DNA from 3 places in the Cupriavidus sp. GW823-FHT07B10 genome. Region 2 is predicted to be linked to each of the others. Evidence: predicted binding sites of a transcription regulator. Region 2 holds the regulator's gene; each other region holds the start of a gene.
What was found. The regulator sigma-54, encoded in region 2, starts transcription at its own class of promoters, with help from an activator protein. The targets are predictions, from matches to a motif close to TGGCANGNAANCTGCTTT.

Region 1 (3,377 bases), on a different contig from region 2:
GGGCCTGATGGGCATGACCCGCCGCCTGAACCACACCGACAACCCGGCCTGGACGCCGTGGCTGTACCTGGCCGTCGTGGGCGTGGTGTTCGTGGCGCTGGGCATCTTCTTCCAGGTGCTGCAGATCGTGGTGTCGATCCGCGACCGCAAGAAGCTGGCCGACGTGACCGGCGACCCGTGGGGCGGCCGTACCCTGGAGTGGGCCACCTCGTCGCCGCCGCCGTTCTACAACTTCGCGCACACCCCGGTGGTGCGTGACCTGGACGCGTTCTCCGACATGAAGGCCCGTGGCGAGACGCTGCCGACCGAAGGCTACGAGAAGATCCACATGCCCAAGAACACGGGCGCGGGCTTCATCATCGGCGCCTTCAGCCTGGTGTTCGGCTTTGCCCTGACCTGGCATATCTGGTGGATGGCCATCGTTGGCCTGGTGGGCATGGTGTGGGCGTTTATCCACCGCAGCAACGACGACCATATCGACTACTACGTGCCGGCCACCGAGGTCGAGCAGATCGAAACGCGCCATCTGCAGCGCATTGCTTCGCAAGCCTGAGAACCATGTCGACTCAAGTCCTAGACCGCATCCCCGCGCAGGCCGGCGCACCGGCCAAAGCCGACGCGCATGGCCATGACCATGCGCACCACGATACCAGTGCCAATACGGTGTATGGCTTCTGGATCTACCTGATGAGCGACTGCATCATCTTCGCCGGACTGTTCGCGGCCTTCGCCGTGCTGCGCGGCGAACTGGCAGGCGGCCCGTCGGCGAAGGAGCTGTTCGAGCTCAACTACGTGCTGGTGGAGACCTTCATCCTGCTGTTCTCCTCGATCACGTACGGCATGGCGATGATCTCGCTGCAGAACCGCAGCCTGAGCCGCGTGCAGGTGTGGCTCGGCGTCACGTTCCTGCTGGGCGCGGCGTTCATGGCGATGGAAATCAACGAATTCCATCACCTGATCGCCGAAGGCGCCGGCCCGGGCCGCAGCGCGTTCCTGTCGTCGTTCTTCACGCTGGTCGGCACCCACGGCCTGCACGTCGCCAGCGGCATGCTGTGGATGATCGTGCTGATGTGGCAACTGTCGAAGAAGGGCATCACCCCGACCCTGAGCAAGCGCCTGATGTGCCTGTCGCTGTTCTGGCACTTCCTGGACGTGGTCTGGATCGGCGTGTTTACCGTGGTCTACCTGATGGGACATCTGTGATGGCACAACACAACGCACCGGCGGCGCACGGCGCCCACGACTCGCACGACTCGCACGCGGGTCATGACACCCACGCCAGCTTCAAGTCGTACGCAATCGGCTTCATCCTGGCCGTGATCCTGACCGTGATCCCGTTCAAGCTCGTGATGGACGGCAGCATGGACAAGGGCACCATCCTCTGGATCATCCTCGGCATGGCCGCGGTCCAGATCCTGGTCCACCTGAAGTACTTCCTGCACCTGGACACGTCGTCCGAGCAGCGCAGCAACGTGATCGCGCTGCTGTTCACGGCGCTGATCCTGGTGATCGTGGTGGCGGGTTCGCTGTGGATCATGCACAACCTGAATGCCAACATGATGGTGATGTAAGGACCAACGTCCTGGCATCGAGAGCGGGGCCCTGCAAGGGGCCCCGTTTTTTTTGCCCGTCGCCTGCCTTGGGGCGTGGCGCCCGGCCTTGGTGCGGGGACGCGCATCGCCTGGTGCCTTGCGCATGCCGCCCGCACGGAATTGCGCAGATGCACGGGAGTGGTGCGTGCGCCGCCCGCACTGCTCTGGTGCGGATGCGCGATCGCGGGCGGCGGCAGCGCCTGCGCGCCGCGCCAGCACGCCATCTGCCGGGGGTGCGGTGGGTATCAGGCGGCCTGCCTCCATGGCACGCTAGTTGCAGAAGCATCACCCGGGGAGCGTAGTCCCTAACTAACACCATAAACGGGAGCTGCAAATGCAACGACGTGACATGCTGAAGCTGTCGGCGATAGCCGCCGCGGCAATGATCGGTACCAGCCCGCTGGCCATGGCGCAGTCCAAGGAACCGATCAAGGTCGGTATCCTGCACTCGCTGTCCGGCACCATGGCCATTTCGGAGACGTCGCTGAAGGACGTGGCCCTGATGACCATCGACGAGATCAACAAGAGCGGCGGCGTGCTGGGGCGCAAGCTGGAGCCGGTGGTGGTGGATCCCGCCTCGAACTGGCCGCTGTTCGCGGAAAAGGCGCGCCAGCTGATCACCAAGGACAAGGTCGCGGTGACCTTCGGCTGCTGGACCTCGGTGTCGCGCAAATCCGTGCTGCCGGTCTACGAAGAGCTGAACTCGCTGCTGTTCTACCCGGTGCAGTATGAAGGCGAAGAGATGTCGAAGAACGTCTTCTACACCGGTGCAGCGCCCAACCAGCAGGCCATTCCGGCGGTGGAATACCTGATGAGCAAGGAAGGCGGCGGCGCCAAGCGCTTCTTCCTGCTGGGCACGGACTACGTCTACCCGCGCACCACCAACAAGATCCTGCGCGCGTTCCTGAAGAGCAAGGGCGTGGCCGACAAGGACATCGAAGAGGTCTACACCCCGTTTGGCCACAGCGACTACCAGACCATCGTCGCCAATATCAAGAAGTTCTCGCAGGGCGGCAAGACCGCGGTGATCTCCACCATCAATGGCGACTCCAACGTGCCGTTCTACAAGGAACTTGGCAACGCCGGGCTGAAGGCCAAGGACGTGCCGGTGGTGGCGTTCTCGGTGGGTGAGGAGGAACTGCGCGGCATCGATACCAAGCCGCTGGTGGGCCACCTGGCCGCATGGAACTACTTCATGTCGGTCAAGAACCCCGAGAACGACGCCTTTCGCAAGCAGTGGGCGGCATGGGTCAAGGCCAACAACCTGCCCGGCGGCGACAAGCGTGTGACCAACGACCCGATGGAAGCCACCTACGTGGGCATCCATATGTGGGCGCAGGCCGTGAAGAAGGCCGGCACCACCGATACCAACAAGGTGCGCGCCGCCATGTACGGCCAGACCTTCAAGGCACCGGACGGCTTCACGCTGACCATGGGCGAGAACCACCACCTGTACAAGCCGGTGATGATCGGCGAAGTGAAGGGCGACGGCCAGTTCTCGGTGGTGTGGAAGACGCCGAAGGCGGTGCGCGCGCAGCCGTGGAGCCCGTTCATCGCGGGTAACGAAGGCAAGCCGGACAAGGTGATGTAAGCCGGGCCACCCGCTGCCGGTTGGCTCCCCTCTCCCGCTTGCGGGAGAGGGGCTGGGGGAGAGGGCTGGCGCTTGCCAGCCAGATGGCACTCGCTTCGTCATGGACACCTGCCTTCTCCCCAAACACTCATTCCGCAATTCGCCAGCACCTATGCGCAATCCCTTATCCGTTTCCATCCTGCCATGGCTGCGCG
Region 2 (3,377 bases):
AGCACGCTGGTCGTGCGCCACCTGAAGAAACGCTATGGCTCGCGCACGGTGGTCAAGGACGTCTCGCTCGACGTGAAGAGCGGCGAGGTGGTCGGCCTGCTCGGGCCCAACGGCGCGGGCAAGACCACCTCCTTCTACATGATCGTGGGCCTGGTGGCGCTGGACGAAGGGGATATCGTGCTCGACGGCGACCACATCAGCGGCCTGCCGATCCACGAGCGCGCGCGCATGGGGCTGTCGTACCTGCCGCAGGAAGCCTCGGTATTCCGCAAGCTCAACGTCGAAGAGAACATCCGCGCGGTGCTGGAGCTGCAGGTGAGCAACGGCAAGCCCCTGCCCAAGGCCGAGATCGAGCGCCGCCTGGATTCGCTGCTCGACGACCTGCAGATCGCGCACCTGCGCAACAACCCGGCGCTGTCGCTGTCGGGCGGCGAGCGCCGCCGCGTGGAAATCGCGCGCGCGCTGGCGTCGTCGCCGCGCTTCATCCTGCTGGACGAACCCTTCGCCGGCGTGGACCCGATCGCCGTGGGCGAGATCCAGCGCATCGTCAGCTTCCTCAAGGCACGCAATATCGGCGTGCTGATCACCGACCACAACGTGCGCGAGACGCTCGGCATCTGCGACCACGCCTACATCATCAGCGAAGGCACGGTGCTGGCCGCGGGCCAGCCCGAGGAAATCATCGCCAATGACGCAGTGCGGCGCGTCTACCTGGGCGAGAACTTCCGCATGTGATGCAGCGGCCTGCCATGGAGCGGCAGGCCTATTCGCGGGCGCACGTGGGCCTGCCACAGCCAGCAGCGATCAGACCGCATAAGCGATAGCAATTTCCGTTCCAACAACGGAAAGATGCGCATAGAATAGGTCGCATGAAACCGTCGCTACAGCTCCGCCTTTCCCAGCATCTGGCCCTGACCCCGCAACTGCAGCAGTCGATCCGGCTGCTGCAGCTTTCCACGCTGGAACTGCAGCAAGAGGTCGAACAGGCACTGACGGAAAACCCTCTGCTCGAACGCGAGAACGACTGGATCGAAAGCCCGCTGCGCGTGGCGGCCGACGGCTCGGTCAACCTGCAGAGCGCACCGGCGCCCGCGCCGGCAGAGCCGCAGGGCAATGGCGAGGCCCGCGCCGACGGCGCGGCTGACGACGACAGCTATGGCGACAGCGGCAACGGCGACGACTATGGCAGCAGCGACTGGAGCCTGGACGACTTTGCCCGCCGCCCCCAGGGCGACGAGGACGAAAAAACGCCGATGCAGCTGCGCGAAGCCGAGCCAACGCTGCGCGAGTACCTGATGGAACAGCTCACGCCGCTGAAGATCTCGGCGCGCGACAAGGGCCTGGCCATCTTCCTGATCGAATCGCTCGACGACGATGGCTACCTGAGCGCATCGCTTGAGGAGATCTGCACGGAGTTGCCGGAAGAACTCGAGTTCGAGATCGAGGAGGTCCACGCCATCCTCACGCTGCTGCAGAGCTTCGACCCGCCCGGCGTGGGCGCGCGCAACGCCGCCGAGTGCCTGGCCCTGCAGTTGCGGCGCCTGACGCACCCGCAGCGCGAACTGGCCCTGAACATCGTGACCAACCACCTGGAGTTGCTCGCAGTACGCGACTACACGCGGCTGAAGAAGGCGCTGCAGGTGGATGAAGCGGCGCTGAAGTCCGCACACGAACTGATCCGCTCGCTGGCGCCCTACCCCGGCCATGCATACAGCCGCCCGGAGGCGGACTTCGTGGTGCCGGACGTGTTCGTGCGCAAGGGTGGCGGCGGCTGGATCGCGCAGCTCAATCCGGATGTGATGCCGAGGCTGCGCATCAATGACATGTATGCGCAAATCCTGCGTGGCGCAAAGGGTGAGTCCGGCACCGCCGGGCTGCAGCAGAAGCTGCAGGAGGCGCGCTGGCTGATCAAGAACATCCAGCAGAGGTTCGACACAATCCTGCGTGTCTCGCAGGCCATTGTCGAGCGTCAAAAGAACTTTTTCAGCCACGGCGAAATCGCCATGCGCCCCTTGGTTTTGCGGGAGATTGCCGATACACTGGGTTTACACGAGTCAACCATCTCCCGGGTGACGACCAATAAATATATGGCAACGCCGATGGGTACTTTCGAACTGAAGTACTTCTTCGGCAGCCACGTGTCCACCGAAACCGGTGGCGCGGCTTCGTCAACGGCCATCCGCGCCTTGATCAAGCAACTGATAGGAGCCGAAGACCCGAGGAATCCCCTTTCCGACAGTCGCATTGCCGAACTGCTGGGCGAACAAGGCTTCGTTGTCGCACGCCGCACCGTTGCCAAGTATCGCGAAGCCCTGAAGATCCCCGCAGTCAATCTCCGCAAGTCTTTGTAGCCGAGCCCACCGCCTGCCTGGTGAGGCTCTTTCAGAAGGAGAAGCGCTATGAACTTCAAGATCAGTGGACACCACCTGGACATCACGCCCCCTCTGCGTGAGTACGTGGAAACGAAGCTGGAGCGAATCGTCAGGCATTTCGATCAAGTCATTGGCGTTAGTGTGCTGCTCTCTGTCGACAACCATAAGGAAAAGGACCGGCGTCAGTACGCGGAAATCAATCTACATCTCAAGGGCAAGGACATCTTTGTCGAAGCGCATCACGAAGACCTGTATGCAGCGATCGACGCACTCGTCGACAAGCTGGACCGTCAGGTGATCCGCTACAAGGATCGCGTGCAAGGCCACGACCGCGAAGCGGTCAAGTACCAGATGGCCGCAGCGCAAATGCAGCAATGACCGTGCCCGGCAGCCCCGCAGCGGGCTGCTGAATCAGGATTGAACAGGCAAGCCGCGCCAAGAAGCGCGGCTTTTTTGCGCCCTCGCGTTCCCGGTTGCCGCCGGCATGCCGCGCCCGCACTGGCGGCGCGGCCCGGCTGTGGCGCCGGAGCCGATGCTTTTCACCCGAATGAGCAAGGGTGTTCGCAAGCGCTGCGCCAAGGTGTATGCTGCGCCATACAAAGAGAGGGAATCCTGGCCGTGCCCCGCACCGGTGCACCGGCTCCCCGCCGCGGAGGCACCATTGCATCACCATGTATCTTTCTGCACCGGCTTGCCCCGTTGCGCTGCACAATGCGGGAGTAGTCGCTGCTCTATAATGGGCCGGACGCCTCCGGCCAGGCCAACGGCAGGCCGGAGCCAGCCCACTGCCCGGCGGAACGGTCCGCCCGCTAACTGAAATCCTGCGCATCGCCCATGAATCGTTTGGCCAAATTGCTGCCACCCGGCAACATCACCCTCGACGTCAGCGTCACCAGCAAGAAGCGTGTGTTCGAGCAGGCCGGGCTCCTCTTCGAGAACAACCATGGTGTGGCGCGCGCCATCGTGACGGACAACCTGTTCGCGCGCGAGTCGCTTGGATCCACC
Region 3 (3,377 bases), on a different contig from region 2:
TGCCGCAGAAGGCGGCTGGCGGACGGGCGCCTGCACCCTGCCTGGATGGCATTTTGTTTGGCGTGGATGACAGGGGGATGACATCCGGGTGCAAAGGCCGGATGCCGGCCGCGTAGGAAAACGCCGCCTACGGAGTGCGCACCGCAGGTCGCGTGTCGCGTACCGTGGTCGGGGCGGGGTACACGTCGTCGCTGGGCGCAATCGGCTGACGCGGCGGTGGCGGTGTCGCCGCGGTATCCCGGGGGACTCCCTCGCATCCCGCCAGGGCCGCGGCCAGAAGGGCGATGAGGGAGCACTCAGCCAAGCCGCAACGGAAGGCGTGACCGGTGCGGGGGAAGAGCGTGCGGTGCTGCATAAGCGGACCCCAGGTGGCAATCCTGCCTCTAGCTTATGCTACTGGCGCACAACAGAGCTCTCCTGGAATGTGTGGTTCAAGCCTGACATCCCCGTATCCACCCGACAGTTGTATATTCTGGGCCGCGACGCATAAAGGCACGTGCCTGACTCATAAGCCTTGCTTCGTGGAAAGAGCTGCCGCCTGTGTATGCACTTCCTTATGCCGGCTCCTGTTGGCCCCTGACTGTTTTGCGCAGCATTTTCATAAGCCAATGCCTGCTGGCTAAGACATGAAGCCATGTGCCTGCAAACTCGCAACAAGCCGGGGCAGTGTGTAACGAATCTATATGTAGTGGTGCATATGCCACATTTGAGCGGATGCAAGCAGGTAGAATCGCGCCTTCCGTGCCAATCGCAACATTCCTATAACAATGAGCCCCCGTCCGTCGCGCCTGCCGTGCATTGACGCCCTGAAAGCGGTCAGCTCCCAGTTGATCGTGCTCCATCACCTGGCCTTCTATGGCCCGATGTCCGATACCGCGTATCGGCTGGCCCCGGGGCTGGTGGACTGGCTCTACGACTACGCCCGCATCGCCGTGCAGGTCTTTCTGGTGGTCAGCGGTTTCCTCGCCGCGCGCAGCCTGGCGCCGCATGGCCAGCTGGAAATCAGCCAGCATCCGCTGCTGGTGCTGTGGCGGCGCTACCAGAAGCTGGTGGTGCCCTTTGCTGCGGCGCTGCTGCTCAGCATTGCCGGGGCCGCCCTGGCGCGCCAATGGATGGTGCATGATTCGATCCCTGCGCCGCCCGGCCTGCTGCAGTTCCTTGCGCACGTGACGCTGCTGCATAACGTGCTCGATGTCGACGCGCTCTCGGCCGGGGTCTGGTACGTGGCCATCGACCTGCAGCTGTTTGCGCTGCTGCTGGGTGCGCTGTGGGCCGCGCGCGCCGTGGCGCGCGGGAAAGCGCCGGCGGGTGCCGGGGTCAGCATTGGCATTGTGGTGCTGGTGGCGGTGGCATCGCTGTTCTGGTTCAACCGCGATGCCGCGTGGGATATCTGGGCGCTGTACTTCTTCGGCGCCTATGGCATGGGGGCGCTGGCCTACTGGGCGTCCAACCCCGGTCGCCCGGTGTTGCCGCTGCTGGTCCTCGGCGCGGTAACGTTGGCGGCGCTGGCCTTCGATTTCCGGCTGCGCATCGCGGTGGCGCTGGCGACTGCGCTGCTGCTGGCGGTGGCGCGCCGCGGCGGCTGGCTGGAGCGCTGGCCGCGGGCGCGCGTGATCGGCTTCTTCGGGCGCATTTCCTATTCGGTGTTCCTGGTTCACTTTCCGGTCTGCCTGCTGGTCAACGCGCTGGTGTCGAACCTGGCGCCGGGCCAGCCGGTGCTGAACGCGCTCGGCATGGTTGCCGCATGGGCGCTCAGCAATGTGGCCGGCGCGTTGTTCTATCGCTACATCGAAAGCGCCCGGCCGTTGGCGGCGCTGCGTGCGCTGCTGGGCAACGGCCGCGACCGCGCCAGCCGGCAAAGCGTGTAACGTTTGCAGGCATGGCCGTGCAGCGGTGGTACGGCTTCTCCCGGACGGCGCCGTGCCAGCATGGCCGTGCGCGCTTCTTGTTGGTGCTTGTGCACCCGTCATGCCACGTCGCCTGCACGCCATGCGTGCATGCCGCCCGCGCATACTTGCGTTCGGCGCCACACACATCGGAGCAACACTCGCGTAAATGGCATTGGGCGATGGCACAAAGGTTGCCTAGTATGGAATCGTAAACCTGACCATTTGGTCAGGATTCCATCGGGAACCGAGGGTGCCATGTCCGACCATATCGTCCTGACCTCGCACGCACGCCGCGACAAGCCGGCCGAGCCTATCCACTGGGGCGCCCCCACGGCGGCCGAGCGCGGGCCGGTCATCGCCAGCCTGGCGAATCCGGCGCAGCGCAATGTGATCGGCACTCACGCAGGTGCCTACGCCATCTACCGGGCCCTGGCGGTTGCCGCGGGCGCATTGCAGCGCGACCATCGCACCGACCTGACCGATACCGCGCCGGCGGAGGCGATCGGCCCGCATCCGCAGTGGGGCGACCCGGAGAAGATAGTTTCGCTGGATCCGTGGGGCCACCTGGTGTCCACCGTGTTTGCCGACCGCATCGCGGCCGGCGTGGATATCCGCCCGACCATCGCCGTCACCCGCGCGCATATCAACATGCCGGAGCTGATGTCGGCCATCGCGGCCGGCCGGCTCAAGCCCGACGGCGACATCCTCCATGCCAATGGCGATGTGCGCGTGACCAAGGCTGCGGTCGATCCGGTCTGGTATCTGCCCGGGCTGGCGGCCCGTTTCGGCATCAAGGAAAGCGTGCTGCGCCGCAGCCTGTTCGAGCAGACCGGCGGCATGTTCCCGGAACTGGTGACGCGGCCGGACCTGAAGGTGTTCCTGCCGCCCATCGGCGGCATGACGCTGTATTTCTTCGGGGACGTGGGCCAGCTGGGCAAGCCTGAAACCCGCGTGGCCTGCCGCGTGCACGATGAATGCAACGGATCGGATGTGTTCGGGTCAGACATCTGTACCTGCCGGCCGTATCTGGCACATGGCATCGAGGTGTGCATCGAGATGGCGCAGCAGGGCGGTGTCGGGCTGGTGGTCTACAACCGCAAGGAGGGCCGCGCGCTGGGCGAGGTGACCAAGTTCCTGGTCTACAACGCCCGCAAGCGGCAGGTGGGCGGCGACCGTGCGGAGACTTACTTTGCCCGCACCGAATGCGTGGCAGGCGTGCAGGACATGCGTTTCCAGGAGCTGATGCCGGATGTGTTCCACTGGCTGGGCATCCGCCGCATCGACCGCTGGGCGTCGATGAGCAACATGAAGCATGGCGCGCTGGTGGCGCAGGGCATCGAGGTGGTCGAGCAGGTGGCCATCCCCGAGACCCTGATTCCCGCCGACGCCCGTGTCGAGATCGATGCCAAGGTGGCCGCGGGCTACTTTACGCACTACACGCCGCCGGATGCGAACGAACTGGCCCTGGCAAAGGGCAGGGGGTTGAAC

Region 1: the regulator sigma-54 is predicted to act here: its motif matches at 1,856-1,873, upstream of urtA (urea ABC transporter substrate-binding protein).
Region 3: the regulator sigma-54 is predicted to act here: its motif matches at 2,070-2,087, upstream of AC1Q6V_RS17695 (GTP cyclohydrolase II).

The regions. Positions count from the first base shown of each region.
Region 1 covers NZ_JBXAGS010000006.1:368,598-371,974, reverse strand. The annotation lists gene cyoB (cytochrome o ubiquinol oxidase subunit I) at 1-553, shown strand, start outside; gene cyoC (cytochrome o ubiquinol oxidase subunit III) at 559-1,203, shown strand; gene cyoD (cytochrome o ubiquinol oxidase subunit IV) at 1,203-1,571, shown strand; gene urtA (urea ABC transporter substrate-binding protein) at 1,927-3,183, shown strand; gene urtB (urea ABC transporter permease subunit UrtB) at 3,335-3,377, shown strand, end outside.
Region 2 covers NZ_JBXAGS010000001.1:375,256-378,632, reverse strand. The annotation lists gene lptB (LPS export ABC transporter ATP-binding protein) at 1-735, shown strand, start outside; gene AC1Q6V_RS01890 (RNA polymerase factor sigma-54) at 870-2,351, shown strand; gene hpf (ribosome hibernation-promoting factor, HPF/YfiA family) at 2,400-2,750, shown strand; gene ptsN (PTS IIA-like nitrogen regulatory protein PtsN) at 3,207-3,377, shown strand, end outside.
Region 3 covers NZ_JBXAGS010000007.1:259,622-262,998, reverse strand. The annotation lists gene AC1Q6V_RS17700 (acyltransferase family protein) at 768-1,868, shown strand; gene AC1Q6V_RS17695 (GTP cyclohydrolase II) at 2,145-3,377, shown strand, end outside.